DNA from 4 places in the Clostridium lamae genome. Region 4 is predicted to be linked to each of the others. Evidence: riboswitches for the same ligand, from Rfam matches in the RefSeq annotation. Region 4 holds a riboswitch; each other region holds the start of a gene.

Region 1 (7,547 bases), on a different contig from region 4:
AGTCTTTCAATAAGTAATAATTTTACTTTTAAATATAGTATGTATTTAATTTTTCATTATCTCTTTTATCCTACTTATAGTCTTAAACTAATAAAGAATAATAAATACAGTAGAACAGGTAGCCCTACAATAGATGATAATACTGTAATTATAGTTCTTACTTTTTTCTCATCTGATATAAATAATCTTAGTAGCTTGTACCCTAAAATACCAATGAATCCACCTAAGCAATTTAAGATTATATCATCAATATCTGCTGCTCCAATGCAAAGAACCCACTGAATAATTTCAACAAATAAACATGCTATAAATATGAACAAAAAATTACTTTTCAAACTTTTATCTTTTTTAATCAATGGTAAATATACTCCAAGCGGAATAAATACAAATATATTACCGACTAAATTGATAAAAGCAAAATCTTTTAAATTTGTAGTTTTCCCAGATATATATTCTATTATAGTATTAAAAGGAATAAGATTTACTGACCTTGTTGCCATCCTTCCACTATCAAATAATTCAAATATTGAAACCCTTGATAGAAAAAATAACTTAATTAAAAAAATTACATAACAAGTTACAACACCATAAAAAAAAACTTTTTTTATTCCTTCTCTTCTACTCATTAATATTATCTCCCTCTTTAATTTACTAATTATATTTTTCACTTTTTATTCACTACCACTTGCTTATTATTTCATAAAATTATAAAAAAAATCATACTTATTTCTTAAGATTTCTTACATTAATTTTATTAAGAAGTTTTTCTATTTCTACTCATAGATAGAAGCTTTGCGAAACCTTATGTAGAACCTGTGGTATTCTAAATATAATAAAAAAAGACCAGCAATGCTGGCTTTTACATTTCTTAAAAATCTTCAACTCTAATAAAACTGGATACTTTATTATTAAATTTTAATCACTAGACCTTTATGCTATCTATCCAGTTCTTATATATTTTTATACCATCATCTCGCCAGCTAAATTTAATACTAGAGTTTATATCATTATTTTCAAAATAATGCTTAGGTACACTTATCATTAATCCTCTGTCTAAGTCTCTTAAATATTCTCCCTTTAAGGTATTTTCATCATATTCACAATGTCCTAATATATAGTAATCATTAAAGCTACCCTTAATAATGTGTTCTTCGTCCTCATCTGTAACACATATTAGACTTAATTCTTTACAGGACTTTATATCTTGTCTATTTAAACATGTATGTCTTGAATGAGGAGCTTTAAATCCATTTTTAATTCCATTTAATATATCATCTGATTTTAAAACTTCGTGTGAAAACACTCCAAATATTTTATCTTCTTTTAATTCCTTTCTCACATTGTAAAAATAGTTTAATGCTACTTGTGCCCCCCAACATATATATAGGGAAGCCCTTATATTTTTTCTGACATAATCTAAAATATCCCTTAATTCATCAATATATAAAACTTCATCAAAATCTAATTTTTCTAGAGGAGCTCCTGTTATAATTACTCCATGTAACTTTCCCTTAATTTCATCAAAAGTAGCATAATTATTTATCATATATTCATAATCTGATGTGGTACTTTTATAGCTTTCTAATCTAATAAATTCAATATTTAAATCTTCATTACAATTTCCTAATAACCTTAATATTTGTACTTCAGTTTCACTCTTATTGGGCATTAAATTTATTATGCCAATAGTTTTTGCTAATTTTTTATATTTACTTGAATCTATTAATATACCTTCATCTTTTAATATGTCTATTCCATTTAAATGATTTGAAGTATAAATTGCCATTTGATCTATTCGCCTACCTTATTCAATGCTTGTTCAAAATCATTTATAATATCATCTATATTTTCAATTCCTACAGAAACTCTTATTAAGTCTTTAGTTACTCCTGTTGAAATCATATCTTCTTCTGATAGCTGCCTATGAGTTGTACTTGCTGGATGTAATAAAGTTGTTCTAACATCACCTAAATGTACTACCAATTTAGCTAAATTTAATTCATCAATAAGTTTTTTAGCAGCTTCTACTCCTCCTTTAATTCCAAAAGTTAATATTCCTGATGCTCCTTTTGGTAGATATTCACGTGCTACTTCATAATCTTTTTGAGTTTCTAGTAAAGGATAGCTTACCCAATTAACCTTTGGATGCTGTTGTAAGTACTTAGCTAAAGCTAAAGCATTACTACTATGTCTTTCCATTCTTAAATGAAGAGTTTCTAATCCTAAGTTAGTTAAAAATGCATTAAATGGACTCATTGTACTTCCAAAATCTCTTAACAAAGTAACTCTTAACTTAACTATATAAGCAGATTCACCAAATGTATCTACATATTGCAACCCATGATAGCTCTCATCTGGTTCAACTAAGCAATCAAACCTTCCATTATTCCAATTAAAATTACCACCATCTACTATAATTCCACCTAAAGCTACTGAATGTCCATCTGCATATTTACTTGTAGAATGAATTACTACATTAGCTCCATATTCAAATGGGTTTAATAGATATGAAGTTGCTACTGTATTATCAACAATCAATGGTATTTGTGCTTCTTTAGCTGCACTTGCAAATTTTTTTAAATCTAAAACATTTAATCCTGGATTTCCTATGGTTTCTCCAAATAATAATCTTGTATTTGGTTTAACCTTACTTAATATTTCTTCTTTACTTATATCTGGACTAATAAATGTTGTTTCGATTCCTAATCTTTTTAAAGTTGTTGAAAAAAGATTGAAGGTTCCCCCATATATAGTTGAAGTAGATATTATATGATCTCCAGCTTCACATATATTTAATACTGCTAATACTGATGCTGCTTGTCCAGAAGAAACGGCAACTGCTCCTACCCCACCTTCTAATTTAGTGAACTTTTCTTCTAAATAACTTACTGTTGGATTACTTATTCTGGAATATAAATGACCACTTTCTTTTAAATCAAATAAATTTGCTACTTGGTCTGCATTTTCAAAATTGTATGATGTACTTTGGAATAGTGGTGCGGCTATTGGATTTCCTGGTGTTGGATTGTATCCCCCTTTTATACATATTGTTTCTTTACTCCATTTTTTATTGCTCATAAAAAATCCCCCTTAATTATTATTTTTTTATATTAGGTCCTTTTATACAATTTGTAATTTTAAGTAAAATAAAAAGGCTATTTCTCCATCAAAAATATAGAGAAATAGCCTATACACACAATATAAAATTGGCATAAAAAACTCTCTCTTATCTCTCATAAAATAAATTTTTATGCAGGATTTAGCACAATTCTGATTTATAATAATCAGCTGTTGCTAGGCTTCACAGGGCCGGTCCCTCCGCCATTCTTGATAAAAGACTTATATCCGATTATTCACTTTTAATATATTATACACTTATTTCCATTATTAGTTCAATATGCAAATAAATTTATTATTAAGTTATAATCTAATTTTACTTTTTTAGTGAGTAGGGGGTTCCATTATTCAAGTTAAATAAAGTTTTTATATTATGTTTATATAAAACGCATTATTTCTTCAGCACTCTTTCTATTAGTTGGAACTGCTTCGCCATCTGGATATCCATAAACGATAAGAGCTGCTACTGTTTCTTCCTCAGGTAAATTTATAATTTTAGCAATTGAATCTTCATTTATTACTCCCATTATACAGGTTCCAATCCCTTTAGCATGTGCTGCTAAACAGAATGTTTGACATGCTATACCTGCATCAAATACTTCCCAAGTATTCTCATTTGAGCTTTCAATACCATATTGCTCTGATTTCCCACTTTTTCCTTTTACAAAGCTTAGTACTGCAACACCTTTTGCATTTTTTAAAGTATCCATATTATAAACAAATCCTTTAACTGCATCATTTGCAAACTTTTGAATAATCTCTTCATTGTCAATTAACGTATATCTAGCTATTTGAAAATTTACCCATGATGGAGCCCATCTAGCTATATCTACTATTTCTTTCATAACTTCTCTATCTACTTTTTCATTTTTAAATTTTCTTACACTTCTTCTCTCTTTTATCATTGTTATTGCATCCATTCTAAATACCTCTTTCCTTAAATTTATTAATTCATATTTTCATAATATAATAATTTACTCATTTATATACGCATATCTTTATATCTATTTTTACCATATTAGGTTTAAAATATATATTTACAAGCCTTGTTATGTAGATTAATCTATACTATAATTATAAACATAACAAACTATAATGCAAGAATGCACTTTTTAGGTATATACTACCTTAAAAGATAGTAAGGAGTAATAAAATGGATTCAAATTGTAATATTACATTTACTTGCCCAATAGAAGCGCCAATTTATCTTATTGGTGGAAAATACAAAGCCATTATACTTTGGCACTTAATGGGCAAAACTTTAAGATATAGCGAATTGCATAAATTAATGCCAAAAGCAACTGACAAAATGCTTACACAACAGTTACGAGACTTAGAAAAAGACAAGATAATTAATAGAATTGTTTATCCTGTTGTACCTCCTAAAACAGAATACTCATTAACTGAATTTGGAAAAAGCCTTATTCCTATTCTTAATGCATTGTGTATTTGGGGAGAATCTTATTTGGAAAACAACAATTCTACTAATTCAAATGTCTCTCTTTAATTTACCCATATTTAATATTTTTTATATTAGGTCCTTTTATACAATTTGTAATTTTAAGTAAAATAAAAAGGCTATTTCTCCCTCAAAAAATATAGAGAAATAGCCTACACAATATAAAATTGTCATAAAATCCCTATCTCTTATTTGTATCAGTACCAATTTAATCTTATTTTTCTGCATCAATCTTCTTGATAGTATCTTCACGAATGGCTTGTCTTAATAGTCTAAGATAATCAGAAAAAGCTACCTTATCATCAGCATATGTTAGATTAAGGTCAAATTCTTTTGGAATCCATGTAGACAAGTCAGAAATATTATGTTGAATTAATGCTTCAAGAGAATCAATAGCCTTATAGATCTTTGCTTCTATAGTTTCACGTTCTGCCATTTCTTTGTAAAGTTCTCTCATTTCTATTGCGTAGCTTTCTGGAAGTGAATTAACCCAGCTATACAATAATTCTTCCTCTGTTTTTTCATGAATTTGATTTTTATCAAAAGTCGGAATATCTCCAGTGAAGCATTCACCTAAATCGTGAATTATACACATTCTAATAACCTTATCCATATCTACTTCTTGAAACTCATCTCTCATAAAGAAAGCCATCAGAATCATCATCCAGCTATGTTCTGCTACGCTCTCATGTCTCCCCTTTGCTGTATAACAATGTCTAATCGTATCTTTTAATCTTTCAGCAACTAATAAGGTGTCTAATAATTTTCTTACTTCCATTTTTTATTATCTCCTTTTCATAATTATCACATTATAGAATTAGTTTAATATACGTTACTGTTATCCCTCACATTTCTTGTGATGAATTATCTTTAGTTAGAATAGCAAATATTATCCTTCCAATTAACTTTCTTTAATGGCCTCTTCAATGTATAATAATGCAATTGTCATTGAATCTATTATTTTTTTAAATCTTGTATATGTTCCACTTCCTTCTTTTGCATTACTAATGCCACTTTTACTTTTATTAATAATAGAAGTAATCTGAGCTACTGATTTTATTAATTCTTCTTTTTTATAATCATGTCTTTCATTTGTTATTAATGCTTTTGATATATATAATGCTTTTATACGATTTTTATTAAGTGATAACTGTGGTGAACCTTCTTTTAATTTAGGTTGTATTTTTTCACAATTAATAATTGAAGAGTTAATCATATTTAGAGTATCTTCTATTTGTTTATTAGTAAATTTGTTCATATATATTCCTCCTTATTTACTTTTTTACTTATTAAACTTATAATTACAATATAATTATATAACATTAATGCACTTATAAACTTTTTATAAAAAAACTACTAATTATTAAGGTTTATACTATATATACATTATATATGTATTTAAACTTTAAATTTATCAAGGAGCTAAAATGGAATATAGACCAATAGATATAGCTAAAAAGTTAAATATAAGTACCTCAACTCTTAGAGTCTATGAGGATATGGAAATAATACCTCCAGTGAATAGAACTGATTCTGGATATAGAGTATATACTGAAGTCCATTTACAATATTTTATATGTATTCGAAAAATGATAAATGGATATACTTTGTCTTTTATTAAAGAATTATTAACAGAATATATGAGAGGTAATATTGATAAATCATTATGGATGATTACTAAATCACAAGCTGACTTATACAGCGAGAAAATAAGATTAGAAAAAGTTTCAATACTCCTAAAAAAATATATAAATACTGAAAATATTCATAAGAAAGTAAATTTAAAAAAGCTAATTACAATAAAAGAAATGAGTGAAATTACAAATATAAGTAGTAACACAATCCGGTATTGGGAAGATATTGGACTACTTAGTTCAACTAGAGGTATTAATAATAATTACAGATTCTTTAGTGAAGGTGAAGTTAAAAAAGCACTAGTCATACATGCTTTGAAATACTCCTTAAAACTAAAATACAATTTTTATCATATGAAACTTCTTAAAAAGGAATATGAAAATTTTATATGTAATGAGTCAAATATTAATAACTTAGTGGAAAGCATTAACCTTTATTTAGATAAGGTTAATTCAGAAATGATACAGGCAATAGTAGCATTTCAAGAGCTACTAAAAAAAGGACTTATTATATCATAGCTTTTATAATATATAGAAAATTTATGTTTATTTAAGGGTTCACAAAATTAATATTTGTGAACCCTTAAAAATAGTAATAAATAATTTATTTATTTTTATATCTATCTTCGTTGTCCTTATAGTTATCCTTTATCTCTATCTTATTATTGCAGTTAATTTTATTAAAATTCTCCATACGTAGCTTAAACCAATACTGTTTAAAATCATCATCCATATTAGGATCAGGATATTCGAAGAATTTACTGCATGGTAATTCACTACATTGTGAACAGTTATGATACCCCTTTTCTGCTGAGCATTTAAAATAAGCACAAGTATTATCCTTTGAATAAATCTCATACCAAATAGGTTTACCATTTCTATTACGGCAGCCGTCACAGACTACTCCATAGTCTTCACAATTTCCACAATAAGTTCCACATGGATTAATGATTAATTTTTCTTCTTCTGATAATCCTATACATTCTTCATCTTTTAAGACAAACTGCTTGTTATCTTTACTAAACTCTTCTTTTATTTTGGAGTAATCAAGCTTTGAACTTTTTATATTCTCTTTTTCTCTATTACACAAATGAATCGCCCTCTCAATTTAATTTCTATTTTTCAGCGCTAATTTCATATTTTACATGCGAAAAAGCACACTAATATCTAGTGTGCTTTAAATTTTATATCACAAAGAGATTAGTTATGAGAGTATCAAAGTAATCTCTTTAGATAAAGCAAGAGTTTAAGCTTTGACAGATACGATATGAAATTAGTTAATTAGGACCTCCCTTAATTCACTTGCTCTCATAACACATCCCCCTTTCATTCATAAT
Region 2 (7,547 bases), on a different contig from region 4:
TATCTAATGTACCTTCCTTAAATATATTTTCTTCCATAATAAATTTATCTTTACTAGCACATCCCCCTAAAATAGTTATAGAAATTGCTAATAATAATATTTTTATTTTTTTCATTTGCCCCATCCCTATCTTAATAATTCCTTATTATACATATGTTTCAAATTAAACTTTATTTCTATAAATTTAATAGAAGATGAAATATTATAAGTAAATTCTTATCTTAATATCTCATCTTCTATATAAAATTTTATATTAACTTTTAGAATGCTGGAATTACTGTTCCATCACTATATTTTTCTTCTATGAAACTCTTAACTTTTTCAGAAGTTAAAGCCTTAGTTAAAGCCTTAATCTTTTCACTTTCTTCATTTCCTTTTTTAACAGCTAAAATATTTCTATAATCTTTAGCAGCTTCTGCATTAGCATCTTCTACTGCTAGCCCTTGTTCAGATGGTTTTAATCCTGCTTCAAGAGCATAGTTTCCATTAATAACTGCTATATCTACTTCATCTAAAACTCTTGGTAATTGAGCTGCTTCTAATTCTTCAAACTTTAAGTTTTTAGTATTTTCAGTAACATCCTTTGGAGTTACTAATTCTCCATCACCTAACTTAATTAAACCTGCTTTTTCTAATAATCTTAAAGCTCTTGCTTCATTTGATGGGTCATTTGGTATTGCAACAGTTGCTCCATCTTTAAGATCCTTTAAATCAGTAAGAGTTTTTGAATATGCTGCCAATGGTTCTAAATGAATAGCTGCTGTATAAGTTAAGTCTAATCCCTTACTTTCATTAGTTTCATTTAAATATGCTATATGTTGGAAATAGTTAGCATCTAATTCTCCTTCAGCTAATGCAGTGTTAGGTGTTACATAATCAGTGAACTCTACTATCTTAACTGTGTATCCTTCCGCTTCAAGATCTGGTTTAATTTGTTCCACTATTTCCTTATGAGGAACTGGACTAACCCCAATTGTTATTGTTTTATCTTCAGCTGCTGAACCAGCATCATCTGCCTTTGTTCCACATCCTACTAAGCCTATTACTAAAGCCCCTGCTAATAAAATTGATAAAATTGATTTTCTTTTCATATATAATGCCCCCTTAATTTAATGTAAAATGTAGAATGTAAAATGTAGAATTGTTGATGTAATTTGTTCCAAATTACTATAAATATTTTTTCAAAACTCATTAGGAAATTTTATCTTGATTTTACATTTTCACTTTACTTTTTTTATTTATTTTTTATTTATATCTAAAAGTTTAAAACTTATAAACCTTACTAAAGTCTAAAATGTAGAATTTAAAATGTAACTTGTTCCAAATTACTACAATATATTTTATTTCAGAAACTCCTTAAGGAGTTTCTTCATTAATTTTACATTCTTCATTTTTCATTTTACATTTTTTTATTGTGATAATTTTTTATATAAGTAATTTCCTAGTGATTGTAAAACTTGTACAATTACTACTAAAATTATTACTGTTACTATCATTACATCTGTTTGGTATCTTTGATAACCGTATCTTACTGCTAAGTCACCAAGTCCTCCTGCTCCTACTGTTCCTGCCATAGCTGAATATCCAATTATGCTTATTATAGTTAGTGTTAATCCTGAAATTATTGATGGCACTGCTTCTTTAAGCATAACTTTGAATATTATTTGTGTATTAGATGCTCCAAAGGATTTTGCTGCTTCTACTACTCCTGAATCAACTTCTTTTAAAGCTGATTCTATAATTCTTGCTACAAAAGGTGCTGCTGCTATAGTAAGTGGTACTATTGCTGCTGTAGTTCCTATAGATTTTCCTACTATTAATTTTGTAAGTGGCATTATTGCTACCATTAAAATTAAAAATGGAAATCCCCTAAGTATGTTTATTATTGTATCTAGAGTCTTATAAACTCCTTTATTAGGCTTTAAACCATTTGGTGCTGTTACTATTAATGCAATTGCTGGAATAAATCCCAATATTACTGAAAATAGTGTTGAGAAAAAGACCATTATTATTGTTTTATTAAATCCTTCTATTAATATTTCTGACATTAATTAAGCACCTCCAATACTACTTCCTTTCTCTCAAGATAAGCTATAACCTTGTTCTTATCTTTCTCATCAACATTAATTACTAAATTACCTAATATATCTTCTCTAAACTTTTCAAGTTTACCCCAAACTATTGAAAAGTCCATATCTAAATCTCTTGCCATCTTTGTTATAAGAGCATTTTCTGAAGATGTACTTGGGAAATATAATTTAATATTTATGCCCTTGCTAGGTAAAATATCTTCCTCTTCTTCTCCAAGGAATTTCTTTAAAGATACTCCTGGTCTTAAGAATAATTCTTCTGAATTTCCTTCTGCCTTTAAAATTCCACCTTCAATCAATGCAACCTTTTCACAAACCTCTTTTACTACTTCCATTTGGTGAGTTACTATTACTATAGTAATTCCTAATTCTTTATTTATTTTAGATAAAAGTGATAATATATCCTTTGTAATTTTAGGATCTAAGGCAGATGTTGCTTCATCACAAAGTAATATTTTTGGCTCTAATGCCAAAGCTCTAGCTATTGCTACTCTTTGCTTTTGGCCTCCACTTAAACTAGCTGGCTTTACTTTTGCCTTTTCAGAAAGACCTACTAAATCTAAAAGTTCATTTCCTCTTTCATTTATTCTTTTTTTTCTATAGTTTCTATAACTAATTGCTTTTTTATCTCCTATTTTTTCTTTATATTCTTTGTATTCTTCTTCAAATCCCCAAACCTCTAATGGTAATGCTATATTATCAAATACAGTTTTTCTATTTAATAAGTTAAAGCCCTGAAATATCATTCCTAGTTTTTTTCTAAACTCTCTTAACTCATATCCCTTTAGCTCATTAACTTCTTTTCCCATAACATTTATTGAACCCTCTTCATAACTTTCAAGTCCATTTATGCATCTAAGTAAAGTTGATTTTCCGGCTCCACTATGACCTATTATTCCATATATCTTCCCTTCTTCTATTGATAATGAAACATTTTTAATAACTTCTACGTCATTAAATTTTTTAGTTAAATTTCTAATTTCAATCATTTATGTCCCCCCTAAGAACTTAAATAAACAGCAGCTAGATATTATAAATTTCTAAATAATAAAAAACGCACTGGAGAATAAATTCTCTAGTGCGCGAAAATACGACCTATTAATTTATTCTCTCATCTATCAGCTTAAAAGCTGCAGGATTTAGCACCAAACTTAATATGAGTAATTTAGGCTAAAATAATTAAGCCTATCACACCTATTAAAGGTTGCTGGGTTTCACAGGGCCAGTCCCTCCACCACTCTTGATAAGAAACATTGAAATGTTTATTAAATTTTCTATTGATATTAATATACCTTTATTAAAGAAGCTTGTCAATAACAATTGTAGAAAAATTTAAAATATTACAACGTCCTTTTTTATATTAATCAGCTCTGCATCAGTATTATCTTCAACAAAATTTATTATATTTTCTGCTGTTGAATCCACTTGTGCATTAGTAGCACATATTCCTGATATCCCAATCGTAATATAATTATGTAAATCTTGATTATCTACTTCATTTACTGATATATTAAATTTATTTTTAAGTTTTTGGCTTATACTTCTAACAATCATTCTTTTTTCTTTTAATGAATGAGCCCACTCAGCTCTTAAATTTATAGTCATTACTAGCACTTTCATAATTATCACCCTTTTACTATATTATACCCCAAACTTAAAATTAATGCACAATGCATAATGCGTAATGCTTAATTAAAATGCATAATGCGTAATGCACAATGCATAATTAATGAGAAAACTCCTACGGAGTTTTAGAAAATGAAAGAATGAAATTTCTATTTTGCATTCGCAAAATCGAAATGAAAAAATGAAATAGTTATGGATTAATTCCAAAGGAATTTATAATTCAGCCTGCCTGAATTATTTCAACAATTATGCATTATCAATTATGAATTATGCATTGATAAAAGTCCGTAGTAGGATGGCTACGGGGGTTTTGAACATTTTATCTCCCTAGGACTATTGGTGATATCTCATCATAGTTAGGGGGTGGTATTGGATATGCTAGAATTGATTATAAAAAGCTTTGTTATTATTTATATAATTTCATTAGTTTTAAAACATAATCTTTTTATTCATTATTTAAAGATTTCAGTAAAATTTATTGGTCTTGATATTGAAATTAGAAGCAAACAAAAAGATGCTCCGTCCTGCAAAGAGTAGCATCCATTTTGTTGATATTATCTAAATCCAATAGCCCTAAAACAAAATAAACGTTCTAAGGATTGCTTAGTGTTGACGCACTAAGCTTTTCTTATTTATATTATATCAAAATTTTATAAAAATAAACATATAATTTTTTTATATTTAAAACAAACAACCCTTAAAATACGTATGCCAAATCTGCATTTTATTTTAAAAATTGAAAAACTTTAAAAATTTATAACTCAGCTTGCCTGAGTTATTTCACTAATTATGCATTATTCATTACTTAAGTGCATTACTTAAACTTCCATTCCTTATAAAACTCTTCTAAAAAGTCTTCCATAAATTTATGTCTTTTTTCTGCTATTTCCTTTGCTGTATCTGTATTCATCAAATCTTTTAATTTTAGTAGTTTTTCATAAAAATGATTTATTGTATGGTTCTCTGCATTTTTAACTTCATTTAAATTTTTAAAGTCCATAGGCTTTATTGATGGATCATAAATTGGTCTATTTTTATGTCCTCCATATGCAAAGGTTCTAGCTATACCTATAGCACCTATAGCATCTAATCTATCTGCATCTTGAACAATTTTACCTTCAAGAGTATGCTGGGTTGAATCAACAACTCCACCCTTATAAGACATAGTTTGTATTATTTTTATTATTGATTCAATAGATTCCTGATCTACCTCTATAGAATTAAGAAAATCCTCTGTAACTGTGGTATTACTATCATTGGACTTTGAAAATTTCCAGTCATCAATATCATGTAATAACGCTGTCATTTCAACAATAAAAAAGTCTGCATTTTCTTTTTCTGCTATATATTTAGCTAAGTTATGTACTCTTTCTATATGGAACCAATCATGGCCACTTCCTTCTCCATATAATTTATTTTTAACAAATTCTTTAGTTTTTTCTATAATTAAATTCTTATCCATTTTTTTTATCCTTTCAAATCACAATATATATTTATTGTAAATTAATTAATTCATATATAACTCAACTAATTCATAGCATCTTTCTTTAGTAGTTGTTTTTAAGCTTAAAATTTTATTTACAGGAGCAAAAGTTCCCCCTTCAAATTCCTTATCTGCTTCTTCTGCTTTTTTATCTCTTAAAGCAATCCAATTAAGCTGTTCTTCTGTAAGTTTATCCATTTCTTCCGAAGTTAGTATTTCTCTTAAATATGAATATATATCATTAAGCATATAATCCCATTGCTCATATTCCTTTGACGCCGCTTCAGTCATTTCTAAAGTTATTCCACTATCATATTTTTTCTTTAATGAAGAATCTAGCTCAGCTTCTAATTGGTTTAGTCGTTCTAAATATTCATTTTTCTTAGAACTTACGTTTTCGCTTGAAGAATTCTCTTTTATCCCCTCTTCTGAGTTATGTAAATTTTCATTCACTTTCAACTTATCCTCTGTACCATTATCTTTCTCTACATTAGTCTCATTTATAGTTCCATTGACTTTATTATCTGAAAGTATTTCAGAATTCGTGTCCTCTTTTACTGAACACGCAGTAAAAAGCATTGTAGAAAATAATAAACAAACTATAAGTTTTTTCATCATAACACTCCTTGATATTTATATTCATTAAACTTCTTTTTTTCTAAACCCTATAACAATAAGTATTAACCCTACTATAATTAATAGAATTGATAAATTATATATAAAATTACGTTGATAAAATCCATTAGTAATAGTCCAATACAATGTTTTTTCTAATGTTGCTATAACCTCGATTAATATTCCACAAAACATTGCTCCAGTACCAACAATTACTTCTTTTATTCCTCTGATAGAATTCATCCCTCCCTTTTTATATGAAATATATTAAAATTACTTGCTTAATTCGTAATAGTTTAATTATAGTAATTCCATTACAAACCATTTGATTTAATGTTATTTACCTTCCACCTTTTTCTTATGTGCTATAGCCATTAACATCATACCAATAAAAAACAAAATATTGTAAATGAGTTTTAGAAGCATATTAGAAGCTATTTCGTAGGTAATACTTATGACCAGATAAAATATAATATCTACTAATAATATTGTTATACCTAACAACATTATTTTTTTATGTGGTAAAGCTTTTATTTTACTTATCAAAAAATTCACCAACTCCTTAATTTAATACGTATTAAAATACAATTGAATAATAATATATACTCTTATTATATATTTATTTGGAATATAATTCCTTAAGAATAATATACCATAGTTGAAAAAATAAATAAGTATCAACATTCAACCAAAACATATCCTTATAAAAAACAAATTTTAAGATTAAACCTATCATAAAATTTAATTAATTAATCATTATTGAAATCACAGCCACAATCTCCACTATCGAAGTCATTGCTACTATCACTACTATCGTATTCATAGTTATAATCTACATTATCATTATTATAATTCTCTTCATAATTGTCATAATCACAATCTTCATTCTGGCAATTACATTCTTCATTATCATAGATATTATGATCATAATCGTTATTATAATTGTCATCATTATAATAATTGTTATATAGGTTATTAGCAAAAAACATAGTATTTAAGCTATCATCATAATTTATTTTATTTTTATTAGCTTTAGATTTTGATGAATTATAAACATTATGTGGCTTGTACTTACTATATCTATGCTCTCTTCTGCCTAGACTAGCTTCCTCTGCCTCTTTCTTAATCTTAGCCATTCGCTCTGCTGCAGTTAGTGTTTTCTTTTCTTTATTTCCAACTATGAAATTAAAAATCTTTTTAATAGTATTTAGCATTTTAATCCCCCTTAATTAACCATTATAATATTATATTTTTTTATTTAGCTCTGTTTTAAACTAATGTTGATATTGGACAATAAAGAAATGAACAATTGACTATCTATTTTTAATTCGCAATAGTTTAAAATTATACATTAACGAATGACTTTTTATATTATTTTTTCTCCTCACCATATAATAAATTGGCTTCACAGTATGGGCATAATACCTCATCAACATTATTTTTTGCATCAAACCTCATTGGCAATCTTTTTTTACAGAATGGACATCTCCAAAAAATAATTGAAACTATAAAGTAAATAAATAATGCCACCAAACTGATAATTAATGTATAGTTACTTATAGTCTCACCTCCGACATTCGCAATAATCGCACCTAAGAAACTAACTACAATAGATAGATATAAACAAAATATAGAAAATCGCCTATATCTCAATACATCCCTTTTCCTATTTAACATAACTTCCTCCATTTTACCTTAATCTATTTTTATATTTATCATATACTACTTTAAAT
Region 3 (7,547 bases), on a different contig from region 4:
GAAGTTCCAGAAATGTTTGGAGCAGAAACAATATTAATGAATAGAGCAGTTAATAAAGAAACCTTTGAAGATATAGTAGATTTAATAAATAATTTCAAGGATTATTTTATGCAATATAATCAACCAATTTATGAAAATCCTTCTCCTGGAAATAAAGAGGGAGGAATTACAACTTTAGAAGATAAATCATTAGGTTGTACACAAAAGGGTGGACGTAGCAAAGTAACTGGAGTAATAAAATACGGAGATAGACTTCAGAAAAATGGACTTAATTTATTACAAGGTCCTGGAAATGATTTAATTTCGACAACAGCACTAGGAGCAGCTGGATGTCAATTAGTATTATTTACAACAGGAAGAGGAACTCCATTTGGAAGCTTCATCCCAACTGTAAAAGTAGCCTCAAATAGTAATATATTTAATAAAAAAGCTAAGTGGATTGATTTTAATGCTGGAAAAATATTAGAAGAAAAATCTATAGATGAAGTTGCTGAAGAATTTATTGAATATGTTATTAATGTAGCTAATGGTGAGAAAACTAATAACGAAAAAAATAAGATTCATGAAATATCTATTTTTAAGAGTGGGGTTACTGAATAGAGAATATAATTATAGCCTTTAGTAGGAGATATCAAATACTCCTAATATTTATATAGTATCCTTTAGATAATGACATAACTCAATTTCCCTTTTAATATATGAGCCCTTAGCGGAATTAGTATTAGTTCTACTAAGGGCGATTTATTTATATATGAAAATTTCGTTTGAAATTAGTTTGAATTAATTAACATTTTTGAAATGCAAAGAGCAGCTCCACCTATAGCTCCATTAATATTATTGTAAGGCTTAAATATAATATCTTGTTTTTTTCCTGTTGATATAAAACTAATATTTTGATTTATTGATTCCATTAATAAATCTACTAAAAGGGGTTCAGTAAATAATTCCCCATGAATTATGATCTTACTTGCATCAATTGTAACAGACAAATTATTTATTGTAATTGAAAGGTATTTGATTGCAGAATGAAGTAGATTTATTATTGCTTCATCTCCTAATCTGTAAGCCTTTAAAATAGTATCTATAGTTATTTTATTCTTTTCTGTAACTAGCTGATTTAGATATGTAATTTCTGAACTCTCAAAAAGTATTTCGCATTTTTTTATAATCCATTTCTCACTTGCATAGGTTTGAAGACAACCTCTCCTACCACAACCACATGGACATAGTTCTCCATCTGGATGAATAATTATATGCCCAATTTCACCAACAACAGGATTATCATTGGAATAGAGCTCGCCGTTATACATATATGAAGAAAACATTCCTCTACTTACATGAAGAAATATAAAATTATCGTTTGCATTACTAAATGAAAATAATCTTTCGGATAATGCCATTGATTTAACATTATTTTCGAAGGTAATTGGTAAATCAACATTATCTAATAAAAGTTTAATATTGAAATTCATCCAAAAAGGATAATTACTAATAATTGATTTATTTTTATAATCAAAATGCCCAGGAAGTGCAACTCCAATTCCTTTTGGAGTATAGCTAGCGCAAGATTTTATAAACTCTTTTAGTTCGTGGATATAATATTCTTCAGACAAAGTATCATCTAAATAATTAGAGTTTAGCTCAATAACTTTATCTTTAAAGATATTACCTACATTATCTGTTAAACAAAAGGATAAATATTTTGTAGATAATTCAGTACCTATATAAAAGCTATGATTAGGGGATATACCTAATAATACTTTCTTTCTTCCAGATTTAATTTCTTCAGGAAGTACTTCTCCAATCTCATGAATAAGATTTTCACTAATCATAATACCAGTAATTTCGCTAACTGTAGCAGGAGTTATACCAGTTTCTCTTGAAATATCAATTCTAGAAATTGGGCCCTTCGAGTATATCTTATCTAGGATTTTAAATCTTAATTCTTGTTGTTTTCTTGTAAGCTTCATAATCTCACTCCTTTTTAACAATATCATTATACATTATTAATTATAATTTATAAACAAATATACGGAATTATCAATAAAATAACGTTGACACGTTATAATTTATAATATATTATTTAGTTAATAAATAATAATTTATAAGCAATTAACTATGGTAAATGTTTTCTTAGGGTATAATAAATTATTTTTTATAATTAATTATTAAGGAGAGGTTATATGAAAAAGCTAAATGAGATTCTCGAGGAAAAAATGCTACCTATTGCTGCAAAGCTAGGGTCAAACAAGGTATTAATGGCAATACGTGATGGTGTCACATTAAGTATGCCATTAATTATTATCGGTTCTTTATTTCTTGTAATATCAAGTTTTCCTATCGATGCTTGGAAAACTTGGTTAACTGACGTAGGAATTAAAGCTTACTTATCTAAAGGAGTAGACAGTAGCTTTGGATTAATGGGTTTAATAGCTAGCTTTGGAATTGCTAATAGTTTAGCACGTCAGCATAAAGTTGATGGTATTTCAGCAGGTGTTATAGCCTTATCATCTTTCGTTGTAGTTACACCTTTTTTGACTTCTGATGCAGGAGCAGGAATTCCAGTTGCATATATGGGTAGTAAAGGCTTATTTATGGCTATGATTATCGCCATTTTTTCTGCTTTAATATTCAAGTGGTTTATACAACATAATATTCAAATTAAATTGCCAGAGGCTGTACCCCCTGCAGTTTCAAGAAGCTTCAGTGCTTTAATTCCAGGTGCAGCTATTATAACTTTATGGTTAGTTTTATTTGCAGTTCTTGATAAGATTGGAGTTACTAATATTCATGCTCTACTAGGAAAAATTTTAGGAGGGCCACTATCATTATTAACAAATAATATTTTCGGAATACTTGTATCAATTCTATTAAATAGTTTATTCTGGTTTGTTGGTATCCATGGAGGAAATGTCGTAAATAGTATGATAAGTCCATTGTGGCTAATTAATTCAGATGCAAATCGTTTAATATTCCAAGCTGATAAATTTGCAGAACTACCTAATATTATTACTAAAGAGTTTATGGACAACTTTGTATATATGGGAGGTGGGGGAGCAACACTTGGTCTAGTAATAGTAATCACTATTATCGCTAGAAGTAAGAAATCTAGTAAGCTTAGTAAAGCTATGGCACCACTAACTTTAACACCAGGTCTTTTCAATATTAATGAACCAGCAATTTTCGGTATTCCAATTGTTATGAATATTTCATTCTTAATTCCATTTATTTTAGCACCAATGGCAAATGCAATAATTTCATATGTAGCAATGGCAACTGGACTAGTAGCTAAAACAGTAGGTATTGCTGTTTCATGGACTATGCCACCAATTATTAGTGGATTCCTTACAACGGGAGGTAAAATTAGTGGTGCAGTTCTTCAATTAGTATGTATATTGGTTGATGTCATAATATATTGGTTCTTCTATAAAACAGTTGAGAAGCAAAACTTAGTATTAGAAGCAGAAGAAATGGAAGCTGATGAGATAAATACTAGCTTAATGAGCTAAAAATTAAAAGTCAGAGATATTTTGGAGGAGTAGTTATGGGAAAAAGATTAATAAGTGCAAATGCTTCGGAGATATTGCAAATGACCGCAGCAGAATTAAAACAAAGTATTAAAGCAAGTGAAGGTAGAACCATTCTTTCTGAGAATGTAGCACCAAGAGAATCTTTTATAGGAGATATTACAAATTCTGAAATTGCTAGAGCTTTTGGAGCTGATTTAATACTACTTAATGGAGTAGATGTTTTGAATCCCAACGTTTTCGGATTACAAGGTAAAGAAGAATCTTTTCTTGAAGAGCTACACAGATTAGTAGGTCGTCCAATAGGAGTGAACTTGGAGCCTGTTGATTTAGATGCAGATATGCAAGAAAATCGTAGAACAATCAGCGAAGGTAGACAAGCCAATCTTGAAACAATTCAACAAATAGAGAAGCTAGGTTTGGATTTTGTTTGCTTTACTGGTAATCCTGGTACAGGTGTAACCAATTCTGAAATAGAAAAAACAATTAAATTAGCTAAAGATAATTTTTCAGGGTTAATTATTGCTGGTAAAATGCATGCTGCAGGTGTTGATGAACCAGTAGCAGATATAAAATCTATAAAAGGTTTCATTGAGGCGGGTGCAGATGTTATTTTAGTTCCAGCAGTTGGAACAGTACCTGGATTTGATGATGCAGATTTAAAAGAGGTTGTAAAAGTTGCACATAGTAATGGAGCACTTGTACTTACTGCAATAGGCACTAGTCAAGAAAGTTCAGATGAAGATACTATTAAACAAATTGCAATTCGCAATAAAATTTGTGGAGCTGATATTCAACATATTGGAGATGCAGGATATGGTGGGGTTGCTCCTTTTGAAAATATTTTTGCGATGAGTAAGGCAATACGTGGTGTTCGTCATACAGTATCAATGATTGCTAGATCAATTAATCGTTAATTATTAATAAAAAGAGATAAAGTAGAGGTGGGTTAAAATTTTGACCTACCTCTACTTTATATAAGCCCTTAGTAGAATGATATTAGTTCTACTAAGGGTAATAATTTATTTACTATTATTTTAGTAGAGCAACGATAACTATTTATCATTAATTCTAAACTAAGTGTATCCAAGTATCTTCAAAAATCATTTAGTAATTACAAAAGTATTAAAAATATATATATTATTTTAAAATATTAATTATTATTTAATAAAAAATATTGACAATTATACATTTAATGATTATTATAATAATAATTAATTTTTGGAAAAGTATAAAAAGTGAATATAGAAAGTAAATTCTTATCAAGAGAGGCGGAGGGACTGGCCCTATGATACCCGACAACCGATACTTAGTACACGGTGTTAATTCCTACAAAGCAGTAGCTTTGAAAGATAATAAGGTGGTGCGCAATTTTTACATTAGTTTAAAGTAAGCTACTTTCTTTTTGAAAGTAGCTTTTTTATACAATAAAAGCTGTTTTCAAAATAACAAAATCTATAGATACAAAGTCTTATTTAATAAAGTTTAAGAAAAGGCATAAGCTTAGAGGCTAGAAGTATTACGAAGAGTGACTAAAGAGGAGGTAAGATAATTGAGTGAAGAAAATAATAATGAATATATACTTCAGGTTCAGAATTTAAAAAAATGGTACCCCATTAAGAAAGGTATTTTCTCGAGGGCAACGGGAAATATAAAAGCAGTTGATGGAGTATCATTTAATATAAAACCTGGTGAAACTCTTGGAATAGTAGGTGAGTCTGGATGCGGAAAGTCTACACTAGGAAAAACATTAATAAGATCTATTGAGCCTACTTCTGGAAGGGTCATTTTCGACGGACAAGATATAACAAAACTTAATAAAAGGAAATTAAAAATTGCCAGGAAGAAGATGAAGTTAATATTTTATGATCCTTATGATTCTCTAAATCCTAGGATTACTGTCAAGGATATTATTGCTGAGCGAATAGATATTCAAAAGACTTATAAAACTAGTGAAGAGAGAGATAAAAAAATCGAAGAAGTAATGAAGAGGGTAGGATTAAATAAAGAGTGTATGAATGCGTATGCTAATGAATTTTCAGGTGGACAAAGACTGAGAATAAGGATTGCAAGAGCTATGATTTTAGATCCAAAGCTAGTTATATGTGATGAGACTGTATTTGCATTAGATGTATCAGTTCAAACTAAAATCATTGACCTTTTAAAAGAGCTTCAAAAAGAAAAGGGGGTAGCTTATATTTTTATATCCAATAACTTAAGTGTTGTAGAGCATATTGCAGATAGGGTGGCTGTAATGTACCTTGGTAAAATTGTAGAGATATCTGGTAAAAAAGAGCTGTATAGAAATCCTAAGCATCCTTATACAAAAGCTTTATTATCTGCAATTCCAAAGATTGATGGAGCTTCAGAAGAGGATTTAGATGATGAAAAGGTTATGCTTTTAGAAGGAGATATACCTAGTCCAGCCAATCCACCAAAAGGATGTAGATTCAATACAAGGTGTCCTAGTGCAAAAGAAATTTGTTTTTTAGAAGAGCCAGAATTAAAGATAGTAGAAGATGATCATTTATGTGCCTGTCATTTTGAAGGGATAGGACATATTATACAAATAGTATAGAAGAAGGATTAAAGAAAGCATCAAAAAATGCAGGTTTAGAATATCAATTAGAAGTTTATGCAGCAGGATAAACAGATGCATCTACAATTCAACCAGAAAGAGGGGGAATTGCTTCAGGGGGAATATGCTATGCAACAAGATATGTTCATAGCTATGAAGTAGCACCTATAGATGATATAGTTGAATGTGTTGAACTATTATATCATTACAGCAAAGAATTAGTTTAGTATTATAAAGCCCTTAGTAGAATTAGTTTTGGTTCTACTAAGGGCAATTTTTTTACTATAGAAATCGGATAAATATATAATATATTGATTCTAAATAATAGAACTAAACAAAGAAATTATAACAAAAAATATAAAGAGATTTAAAAAAAGAATAATTTATATCTATTTTTTTTAGTAAATATATTGACTACGATTTCAAAAGGTACTATTATAATATTAACAGGTTAACATGTTAAGTTATTAAGTTCTAGGGAGGAGGAGGGTAGGAGTTAAAATTACTATGAGATAATCTAAACACATTGTAGCTTAAAATAAAAAGTCTATTATATGTCTAAGCCCCGCAATACTATTAAAATAGGAAGAAATAATGACATTTTTATTTAGATGATGTGTGGATGAAGCATAACACATGAAAATGTGCATACTAGATATGTATTACTTAAGTAGATTAAAAGTATTTTTAGCATGAGGTGCTTATAGCTTTCTAAATTAACATATCTTATATGGTGATTTTAGATATGTGCATCTATAGGATAGCAACCAAAGTATACAATTATTCTTAGTTAAACTTGAAGCAGGGAATAATATAACCTATAATACTTATTATATTAACATGTTATATTATTAAGAGGTGAAATTATGGTTGCAAAATATGAGATTATAAAACAAGACATTATTCAGATGATTGAAGAAAAAAAGTTTAAGCCAGGGGATAAAATTTATTCTGAGGGAGAATTGAAGAAACTTTATGATGTAAGTAGTACAACTGTTGTTAGGGCTCTTCAAGATTTAGTTTTAAGTGGGTACCTTATTAGAAAACAAGGAGAAGGCACATATGTAAGGAAAAATTTCAAACATAGACGAGCTTTCTTTGATGAAGGAAGTCCATTAATTGAAGAGATAAAAAGAAAATATTCTGAGAGTAAAATAATTGAAAGTAAAAAAATGCTATTTGTTAAAGAAGTAAAAGATGAAGAAATTGCTAAGAGATTGAAAATAAGGTTAAATGAAACTTTAGTTCACTTTTGTAGAGTTAGTTATATTAATGAAACTCCATGGCAAATTCAAAACAGTTACATTCCTAAGAAGTATTTAAAGAATTTTGATTATAATAATCTAAAAGAAAATGATAGATTATCTGATGAGCTAAACAAAGCTTTAGGTGTAAACTTAATGACTTTACCTATGAAACAAAAAATTCAAATTGAATTTCCT
Region 4 (7,547 bases):
TAGTTCTAAGATATTTACTAATAATGAGTTTGGTGAACATTTGAATCTTCAAATTCAAGATTCTGATGGTAAGGATTTAGATCCAACAGCTTATTTCACATTTAATGAAGAATAATTAAAAGTTCATCAGTCATTAACATATGGCTGATGAACTAAATTATAATAATAAAATTTATAAAAGGGAGGTAATATTTTTGAAGGATTATATAGAAGAGAGAGTTTTAGAAGTAGCAAAGTACATTATAGAGTCAAAAGATACCATTAGAAAAACTGCAAAAGTATTTGGTGTAAGCAAAAGCACAATTCATAAAGATATGACAGAAAGATTACCTAAGATTAATCCAGCTATAGCTAAAGAAACCCATTCAATATTAGAGTTAAACAAGGCTGAAAGGCATATCAGAGGTGGAAATGCTACTAAAATTAAGTATAAAACTTCTGGTCAATAAATAGATTGAATAATACTTTTACTAATATTATAAATGAATATAAATATATTGAAGGTTTATCATATTCCATATATAATTAGAAATAGGGCAAATATTGTAAAATTGGTTAAGATATTGTTTTATTAAATTATATAGTTTGAGATTAGGAGTGAACAGGAATGTGGTTTTGGAAAAATAGGGGTAATATAGGGATTGACTTAGGAACGGCTACAGTTTTAGTTTATGCTGAAGGTAAGGGAGTCATACTTAAAGAACCATCAGTAGTAGCTATAAATAGAAATACTAATAAGGTACTTGCTGTTGGGGAAGAAGCAAGAAAAATGATAGGAAGAACTCCTGGTAATATAGTAGCAGTAAGGCCATTAAAAGATGGAGTTATATCAGATTATGACATAACTGAAAAAATGTTAAAAGAATTTATTAGAAAAGCGTATGGAAAAGGAAAGATTACAGCTCCTAAAGTAATAGTATGTGTTCCATCTCAAGCAACTGAAGTGGAAAAAAGAGCAGTTATAGATGCGGCAAAAAATTCTGGAGCCAAAAAGGTCAATTTAATTGAAGAACCATTGGCTGCGGCTATAGGAGCAGGTTTAGACATAACTAAACCTAATGGGTCTATGGTCATAGATATTGGCGGAGGAACTACAGACATAGCTGTAATATCATTAGGCGGAGTTGTTGTAAGAGCATCTATAAAAGTAGCAGGTGATACCTTCGATGATGCTATTATTAAGTATGTTAGAAACAAGTACAAGATAATGATAGGTGAAAAGACAGCTGAAGAGCTAAAAGTAAATATTGGTTCTGCATTTAAGGATTCAAGAAACTTAAGTACAACCATGAAGGGAAGAAATTTAATTACAGGATTACCAGATGAGATTTCTATTACTTCTAATGAAATAAGTGAAGCACTAAAGGAATCTGTATCCTTAATTGTAGATAGCGTTAAATCGGTATTGGAAAAAACACCACCTGAACTTGCTTCTGATATAATTGAAAAGGGAATTTTAATGACTGGTGGAGGTTCTTTATTATTTGGATTGAATAAATTAATAGAACTTGAAACAGGTGTAAGTGTTGAAATTGCAGATAATTCTGTTGAGGCAGTGGCAGAGGGAACAGGTAAGGTTTTAGGATATTTAGATAAATTAGAGAATAATAATTTAAGTGAAGATGAGATTAGCTTAATAGAATAAATGTAAATATACATAATATTTAAGGAGCAAGTTATGCTCCTTTTTATTATTTGTAAAATTTATAAGTTCATGAATATTAAGGTTTGGAGTCCTGAGAACAAGATAATATAAGGGCTTTTGTTATTACTTTGGCCATTTCCATAATTAAGTATAAACGTATACTTCGATTAGTAAAAAAAATAGCACTATCACTGTGATCGACAATACCTATTATTGACACATCTCCAACCTCTGGAAGGTGTTTGCCTACTCCTTTGCCAGGATGAATTGGATAATCACGGATATGAATTTCTCCTATGGAGTTTTCCTCTCCTAGACAAGCATCGACTCCAATAACAAAAGAATTAGGATGGAGTTTATTAATATACTTCAATTTTTCTTCAATATTTAAAGCATGAATAGGTGATTGTAGTGTTCCGAATACTGGCAATGGAAGATTATTCTCTATTAAAAGACTGCCTACAAGTGGACCGAGACAGTCTCCGATACATTTATCAGTACCTACACAAATTATAATAGTATCATCTTTTTTATATTTTTTTATTTTATCAGCAATTTCCATGTAGGAATTATGATCATCATAGTGTATTTTATGCTTCACTAGAATTCACCTCCTGATTATACCAATATATGTTTTGAAACTTTTAATTATAATAAAATGTATAAAAAAACATAAAAAGGATAGTAATTTAATGTAGGAGGTGAAGCTTAATGAAAAAAGCTTTAGTTTATTTGTTCACTATAGTACTAGGTGCAAGTATACCAATATATTTCTTGCTTTTTTGGGAACCATTAAAGAGTGATGAAGTGTTAAGTAGTAATGCTATTAGTAATATTACAGATGAAGAGAGTGATGTAAATGGAAATGAGGAGTTAGTAAATAATTCAGTTGAGTCAGAAGTCTTCTTATTGAGACAAAAGGATACTTCTAATAGTTTACTAAACTACATTGATAGTGATAGAAATGAGAAATTAGATTCACTAATGAAGAAATTATCTACTTTAGATTTGATAAAGATAAATGACTATTTTTCTAATAAAGATGACATTGACAGAATCAGAAGAGGATTTGAATTAGCAAAGAAGAGGATGTCAGTATCTGATTATGAAGTATTTAAAAATATACTAGAAAATTATGTAGATTCAAGTGTTTTTGAATAAAATTAAATCTAATAAATATAAATACAATAAATATAACTTAAAAAGATATTAGAATTAAACGAGAGAAAATAAGAGAAAAATAGAAAGAAATAGGTATAATTTCGTTAAATGAGCTGAAATTACACTTGAAATTAAGAAATAATAAATATATACTAGTCATTGTCAGTTGAGCGAACGAAATTAACTTAACTGAAATTAAATAAATAATTTTATGGGGGAGTTCCCGAGTGGCCAAAGGGGGCAGACTGTAAATCTGTTACGTTTCGTTTCGATGGTTCGAATCCGTCCTCCCCCACCATTTAAAATTATTTAGAATATGCTGGCATGGCTCAACGGTAGAGCAGCTGACTTGTAATCAGCAGGTTGTAGGTTCGATTCCTATTGCCAGCTCCAAAAAAATGGGGGAGTTCCCGAGTGGCCAAAGGGGGCAGACTGTAAATCTGTTACGTTTCGTTTCGATGGTTCGAATCCGTCCTCCCCCACCATTTTTAATTTTTATTATGGAAGCATAGCTCAGCTGGGAGAGCATCTGCCTTACAAGCAGAGGGTCACAGGTTCGATCCCTGTTGTTTCCACCATATATATGCTGGCATGGCTCAACGGTAGAGCAGCTGACTTGTAATCAGCAGGTTGTAGGTTCGATTCCTATTGCCAGCTCCATAAATAAGGGGGAGTTCCCGAGTGGCCAAAGGGGGCAGACTGTAAATCTGTTACGTTTCGTTTCGATGGTTCGAATCCGTCCTCCCCCACCACAAAGGCAAGGATATTTATTATCACTTGTCTTTTATTTTTTTGCTCTTAAAAGTAAAATAAGATTAAAACATATAAATTAGATAAATTTTTTATCTATAATTATTGACTAGTAATAATAAAGGTGTTATAATCTGAAAAGTAAAATTTGATATTAGTTCTTATCAAGAGAGGCGGAGGGAAAAGGGCCCTGTGAAACCCGGCAACCTACTTCATTTATTTGAGTGTGGTGCCAATTCCTGCAATTTAATTTTGCAAGATAAGAAAGGTTATGATTTTTAACATCTCTTCTTATCGAGGAGATTTTTTTATTATATAAATTATTTTAGAATTAATATCAAATATAGAGAAAGGAGATATTAAGATGAAAAGATTATTTACTTCAGAATCAGTTACAGAAGGGCATCCAGATAAAATTTGTGACCAAATATCAGATGCTGTATTAGATAGTATTTTAGCAAAAGATCCTATGGCAAGAGTTGCATGTGAAACTGCTGTTACTACAGGAATGGTTTTAGTTATGGGAGAAATATCAACTAATTGTTATGTTGATATTCCGAAGTTAGTAAGAGAAACTGTTAAGGAAATCGGTTATGATAGAGCTAAATATGGGTTTGACTGTGAAACATGTTCAGTTTTAACTTCTATAGATGAACAATCAAGTGATATCGCTATGGGAGTAGATGAGGCATTAGAGTCAAGAGCTGGAGAAAAGGATAATGTTGAAGCGGTTGGAGCTGGAGACCAAGGTATGATGTTTGGTTTTGCAACTAATGAAACAGAAGAGTTTATGCCATTACCAATAGCTATGGCTCATAGATTATCAAGAAGATTATCAGAAGTTAGAAAAAATGGAACTTTATCATATTTAAGACCTGATGGAAAGACTCAAGTTACTGTTGAGTATGATGATAATAAAGTAGTAAGAATAGATACGATTGTTATATCAACACAACACAGTGAAGAGGTTTCTCAAGAACAAATTCAAAAAGATTTAATGGAACACGTAATAAAAGCTGTAGTTCCAGCTGAATTATTAGATGATAAAACTAAGTATTTCATAAATCCAACTGGAAGATTTGTTGTTGGTGGTCCACAAGGAGATAGTGGATTAACAGGAAGAAAGATAATAGTAGATACCTATGGTGGATATGGAAGACACGGTGGTGGTGCTTTCTCAGGAAAAGATCCAACTAAGGTTGATAGATCAGCGGCATATGCAGCTAGATGGGTTGCTAAAAACTTAGTTGCAGCAGGAATTGCTGATAAGTTAGAAATTCAATTAGCATATGCTATTGGTGTTGCTAAGCCAGTATCAATAGAAATAGAAACATTTGGAACAGGTAAGAAGTCAGAAGAAGAAATAGTATCAATTGTAGAAAAGGTATTTGATTTAAGACCAGGTGCTATAATTAGAGATTTAGACTTAAGAAGACCTATATATAAGCAAACTGCAGCTTATGGTCACTTTGGTAGAAATGATTTAAACCTTCCTTGGGAAGCATTAGATAAAGTAGAAGAAATAAAGAGATATCTATAAAAACTAGATATAAAATAGAAAAGACACTTTGTGTACTATATTTGAGTATGCAAAGTGTTTTTTATTATAAATATTTCAAATAAAAGTACTGTCTCACAATGTAAAATGACTAATTAAAAAAGAAACTACACTAGGATTTTATAAAAAATATATATTTTAAGTAATTCGTTTCGAATTACATCAACAATTCCACATTCTACATTTTACATTCTAAATTCAAAAAAGGAGCCACTAAGCAGCTCCTTTATTCTATACTAATACTTTTCCGCCAACTATTACATTTTTAATATTAATATCTTCATCAAATAATACTAAATCTGCATCATAGCCTTCTTTTATAAGGCCCTTTCTATCTTCAACTTTACAATGTCTTGCAGCATTATAACTAGCCATTTTAACAGCTTCATATAATGGAAGACCAACATTTTTATATACGTTCTTAACGGCCTTATCTAAAGTAAGGATTGATCCAGCTAAGCTTCCACTTAATAATCTTGCAGCACCATCTTTTACTACAACATCTTGGCCTCCTAAAGCATACATTCCATCAGGCATTGCACAAGCCATCATAGCATCAGTAACTAAAAGAACTTTATCAGATGTCTTTTGTTTGTAAGCTATTCTAAGAGAAGGATAAGATACGTGTATTCCATCTGATATAGTCTCAGTTGTAATATCACTATCAAATATTGCACCTACAACACCAGGTTCTCTATGAGAGAAAGGTGTCATGGCATTGAAAAGATGTGTTGAATGCCCACAACCACATTTAATTCCTTCCATAGCCTCATCATAAGTTGCTTTAGTATGTCCTATAGAGCAAACTATTCCTTTTTGGGATAATTCTTTAATTAATTCCTTAGCACCAGGAACTTCTGGAGCAATTGTAATTGAAACAACAGCATCTCCAGCATCTCCAACCATTGCATTATAATTTTCTAATGTTGGTGGAATTAGATAATTTGGATTTTGAGCACCGATTGCTTTTGGACTAATGAATGGACCTTCAAGATGAGCACCTAATACTATAGCTCCATCAGTTCCATTTTCTTTAGCTTCTTTTATTACTTCCATTGACTTTCTAATATCTTCTACAGCAACAGTCATAGTAGTTGGTGTGAAAGATGTAGTTCCATATTTAACGATTACTTTTGAAATTTCATTAATAGCTTCAAATGTTCCGTCCATTGTATCATGACCGCCAGCACCATGAATATGAACATCTATAAAACCTGGTGATAAATATAAACCATCAGCGTCTATTACATCCTTCTCATCAAAATTAGTTGGATTTATTTCTTTTATTTTTCCATTCTCAACTAAGACAGAACCTTTTTCTATCTTGTTAAGATATATAATATTACAATTTTTAATAAGCATATAAACACCTCCATAATTCCTACAATACTAATTATAGCATACTAAAAAACAATAGGATTAAAAAATATATAATCTTTATTATGTATTAGTTAAGATATATTATATAATAAAAATAGTAGTTAATAAAATATTTTTAGATTTGGAGAATGTAACATGGAAGATTGTATAAATGGAATAGTTGAATCTATTGTATTTAAAAGTGATGATACAGGATATGTAGTAACTAAAATAAGAATAGAAAAAGAAGTAGTAAATGCAGTTGGAGTAGTTCCTTTTATAAAAGAAGGTCAACATGTTAAGCTAAAAGGTCAATGGATAATTCATAAGCAATTTGGACGACAATTTAATATTGAAGAATATGAAGAAATACTACCAAATTCTACAAAGGGTATAGAAAGATATTTGGCCACTGGAATAATAAGAGGAATAGGGCCAATTACAGCTAAAAGATTAGTAGAAAGATTTAAAGAGAAAACTTTAGAGATTTTAGATACAGATATAGATAAAATAAAAGGTGTAGAAGGAATAGGTGAAAAGAAGTTTGAGATTATAAAGGAATCCTATTTAGAGCAAAGGGATTTAAAGGACATAGTAATGTTTTTCCAAGGTCATGGAATGAGTACAAATCAATGTATAAAGATTTATAAGACTTTTGGACCGAATGCCAAAGAAATAATTTTAGAAAATCCATATATACTTTCTGATGAAATTAGTGGTATTGGTTTTATTACTGCTGATAGAATCGCAAAGAGTCTGGGGATTGAGCCAACTTCTCCTTTTAGAATCCAAAGTGGAATCAGATATATATTAAATCAATTTTCTGCTTCTGGAAATACTTATATGCCAAAGGATGATTTAGTTAAAGAAGCAAGTAAAATATTAGGGGCTTCAGCTGAAATGGTTAATGAAAGCTTATATAATTTATCTGTAGATTCTAAAATAAAGGTAGAAAAGATAGATGGGGTAGATTCTGTTTTTGCATTGCCGTATTATTATTGTGAATTAGGTGTAACTAATAGAATTATAACTCTAAGTATGGAGAATTTTAGAAATATAAATTCTGATATTGAA

The links. Region 4 has a riboswitch for S-adenosylmethionine ahead of metK (methionine adenosyltransferase). Riboswitches for the same ligand answer to the same signal wherever they lie in the genome.
Region 1: it holds a riboswitch for S-adenosylmethionine, as region 4 does, so the genes downstream of both, QK892_RS07975 (O-acetylhomoserine aminocarboxypropyltransferase/cysteine synthase family protein) here and metK (methionine adenosyltransferase) in region 4, are expected to answer to the same signal.
Region 2: it holds a riboswitch for S-adenosylmethionine, as region 4 does, so the genes downstream of both, QK892_RS03370 (methionine ABC transporter ATP-binding protein) here and metK (methionine adenosyltransferase) in region 4, are expected to answer to the same signal.
Region 3: it holds a riboswitch for S-adenosylmethionine, as region 4 does, so the genes downstream of both, QK892_RS06370 (ABC transporter ATP-binding protein) here and metK (methionine adenosyltransferase) in region 4, are expected to answer to the same signal.

Annotation. Positions count from the first base shown of each region.
Region 1 is NZ_JASCQJ010000012.1:30,964-38,510, forward strand. Features, by position in the region: gene QK892_RS07965 (VanZ family protein) at 75-626, opposite strand; gene QK892_RS07970 (homoserine O-acetyltransferase/O-succinyltransferase family protein) at 923-1,786, opposite strand; gene QK892_RS07975 (O-acetylhomoserine aminocarboxypropyltransferase/cysteine synthase family protein) at 1,792-3,078, opposite strand; SAM riboswitch class I at 3,224-3,337, opposite strand; gene QK892_RS07980 (nitroreductase family protein) at 3,495-4,037, opposite strand; gene QK892_RS07985 (winged helix-turn-helix transcriptional regulator) at 4,271-4,624, shown strand; gene QK892_RS07990 (HD domain-containing protein) at 4,791-5,354, opposite strand; gene QK892_RS07995 (hypothetical protein) at 5,478-5,834, opposite strand; gene QK892_RS08000 (MerR family DNA-binding transcriptional regulator) at 6,004-6,729, shown strand; gene QK892_RS08005 (DUF3795 domain-containing protein) at 6,815-7,300, opposite strand.
Region 2 is NZ_JASCQJ010000004.1:47,778-55,324, forward strand. Features, by position in the region: gene QK892_RS03355 (serine hydrolase) at 1-115, opposite strand, end outside; gene QK892_RS03360 (MetQ/NlpA family ABC transporter substrate-binding protein) at 261-1,091, opposite strand; gene QK892_RS03365 (methionine ABC transporter permease) at 1,410-2,048, opposite strand; gene QK892_RS03370 (methionine ABC transporter ATP-binding protein) at 2,048-3,079, opposite strand; SAM riboswitch class I at 3,199-3,340, opposite strand; gene QK892_RS03375 (DUF503 domain-containing protein) at 3,423-3,710, opposite strand; gene QK892_RS03380 (hypothetical protein) at 4,086-4,253, shown strand; gene QK892_RS03385 (HD domain-containing protein) at 4,531-5,178, opposite strand; gene QK892_RS03390 (lysozyme inhibitor LprI family protein) at 5,224-5,814, opposite strand; gene QK892_RS03395 (hypothetical protein) at 5,842-6,057, opposite strand; gene QK892_RS03400 (hypothetical protein) at 6,151-6,360, opposite strand; gene QK892_RS03405 (hypothetical protein) at 6,564-7,028, opposite strand; gene QK892_RS03410 (hypothetical protein) at 7,186-7,491, opposite strand.
Region 3 is NZ_JASCQJ010000008.1:96,686-104,232, reverse strand. Features, by position in the region: gene QK892_RS06390 (UxaA family hydrolase) at 1-600, shown strand, start outside; gene QK892_RS06385 (ROK family transcriptional regulator) at 771-1,970, opposite strand; gene QK892_RS06380 (PTS sugar transporter subunit IIC) at 2,184-3,509, shown strand; gene QK892_RS06375 (DUF7916 family protein) at 3,545-4,444, shown strand; SAM riboswitch class I at 4,784-4,886, shown strand; gene QK892_RS06370 (ABC transporter ATP-binding protein) at 5,080-6,105, shown strand; partial or broken gene QK892_RS18415 (hypothetical protein) at 6,189-6,332, shown strand; gene QK892_RS06365 (GntR family transcriptional regulator) at 6,972-7,547, shown strand, end outside.
Region 4 is NZ_JASCQJ010000025.1:29,815-37,361, forward strand. Features, by position in the region: gene QK892_RS12250 (M23 family metallopeptidase) at 1-115, shown strand, start outside; gene spoIIID (sporulation transcriptional regulator SpoIIID) at 195-449, shown strand; gene mreB (rod shape-determining protein MreB) at 608-1,645, shown strand; gene yyaC (spore protease YyaC) at 1,722-2,246, opposite strand; gene QK892_RS12270 (hypothetical protein) at 2,357-2,806, shown strand; tRNA gene QK892_RS12275 (tRNA-Tyr) at 3,020-3,104, shown strand; tRNA gene QK892_RS12280 (tRNA-Thr) at 3,125-3,199, shown strand; tRNA gene QK892_RS12285 (tRNA-Tyr) at 3,207-3,291, shown strand; tRNA gene QK892_RS12290 (tRNA-Val) at 3,309-3,384, shown strand; tRNA gene QK892_RS12295 (tRNA-Thr) at 3,392-3,466, shown strand; tRNA gene QK892_RS12300 (tRNA-Tyr) at 3,474-3,558, shown strand; SAM riboswitch class I at 3,715-3,822, shown strand; gene metK (methionine adenosyltransferase) at 3,921-5,096, shown strand; gene nagA (N-acetylglucosamine-6-phosphate deacetylase) at 5,346-6,476, opposite strand; gene recD2 (SF1B family DNA helicase RecD2) at 6,630-7,547, shown strand, end outside.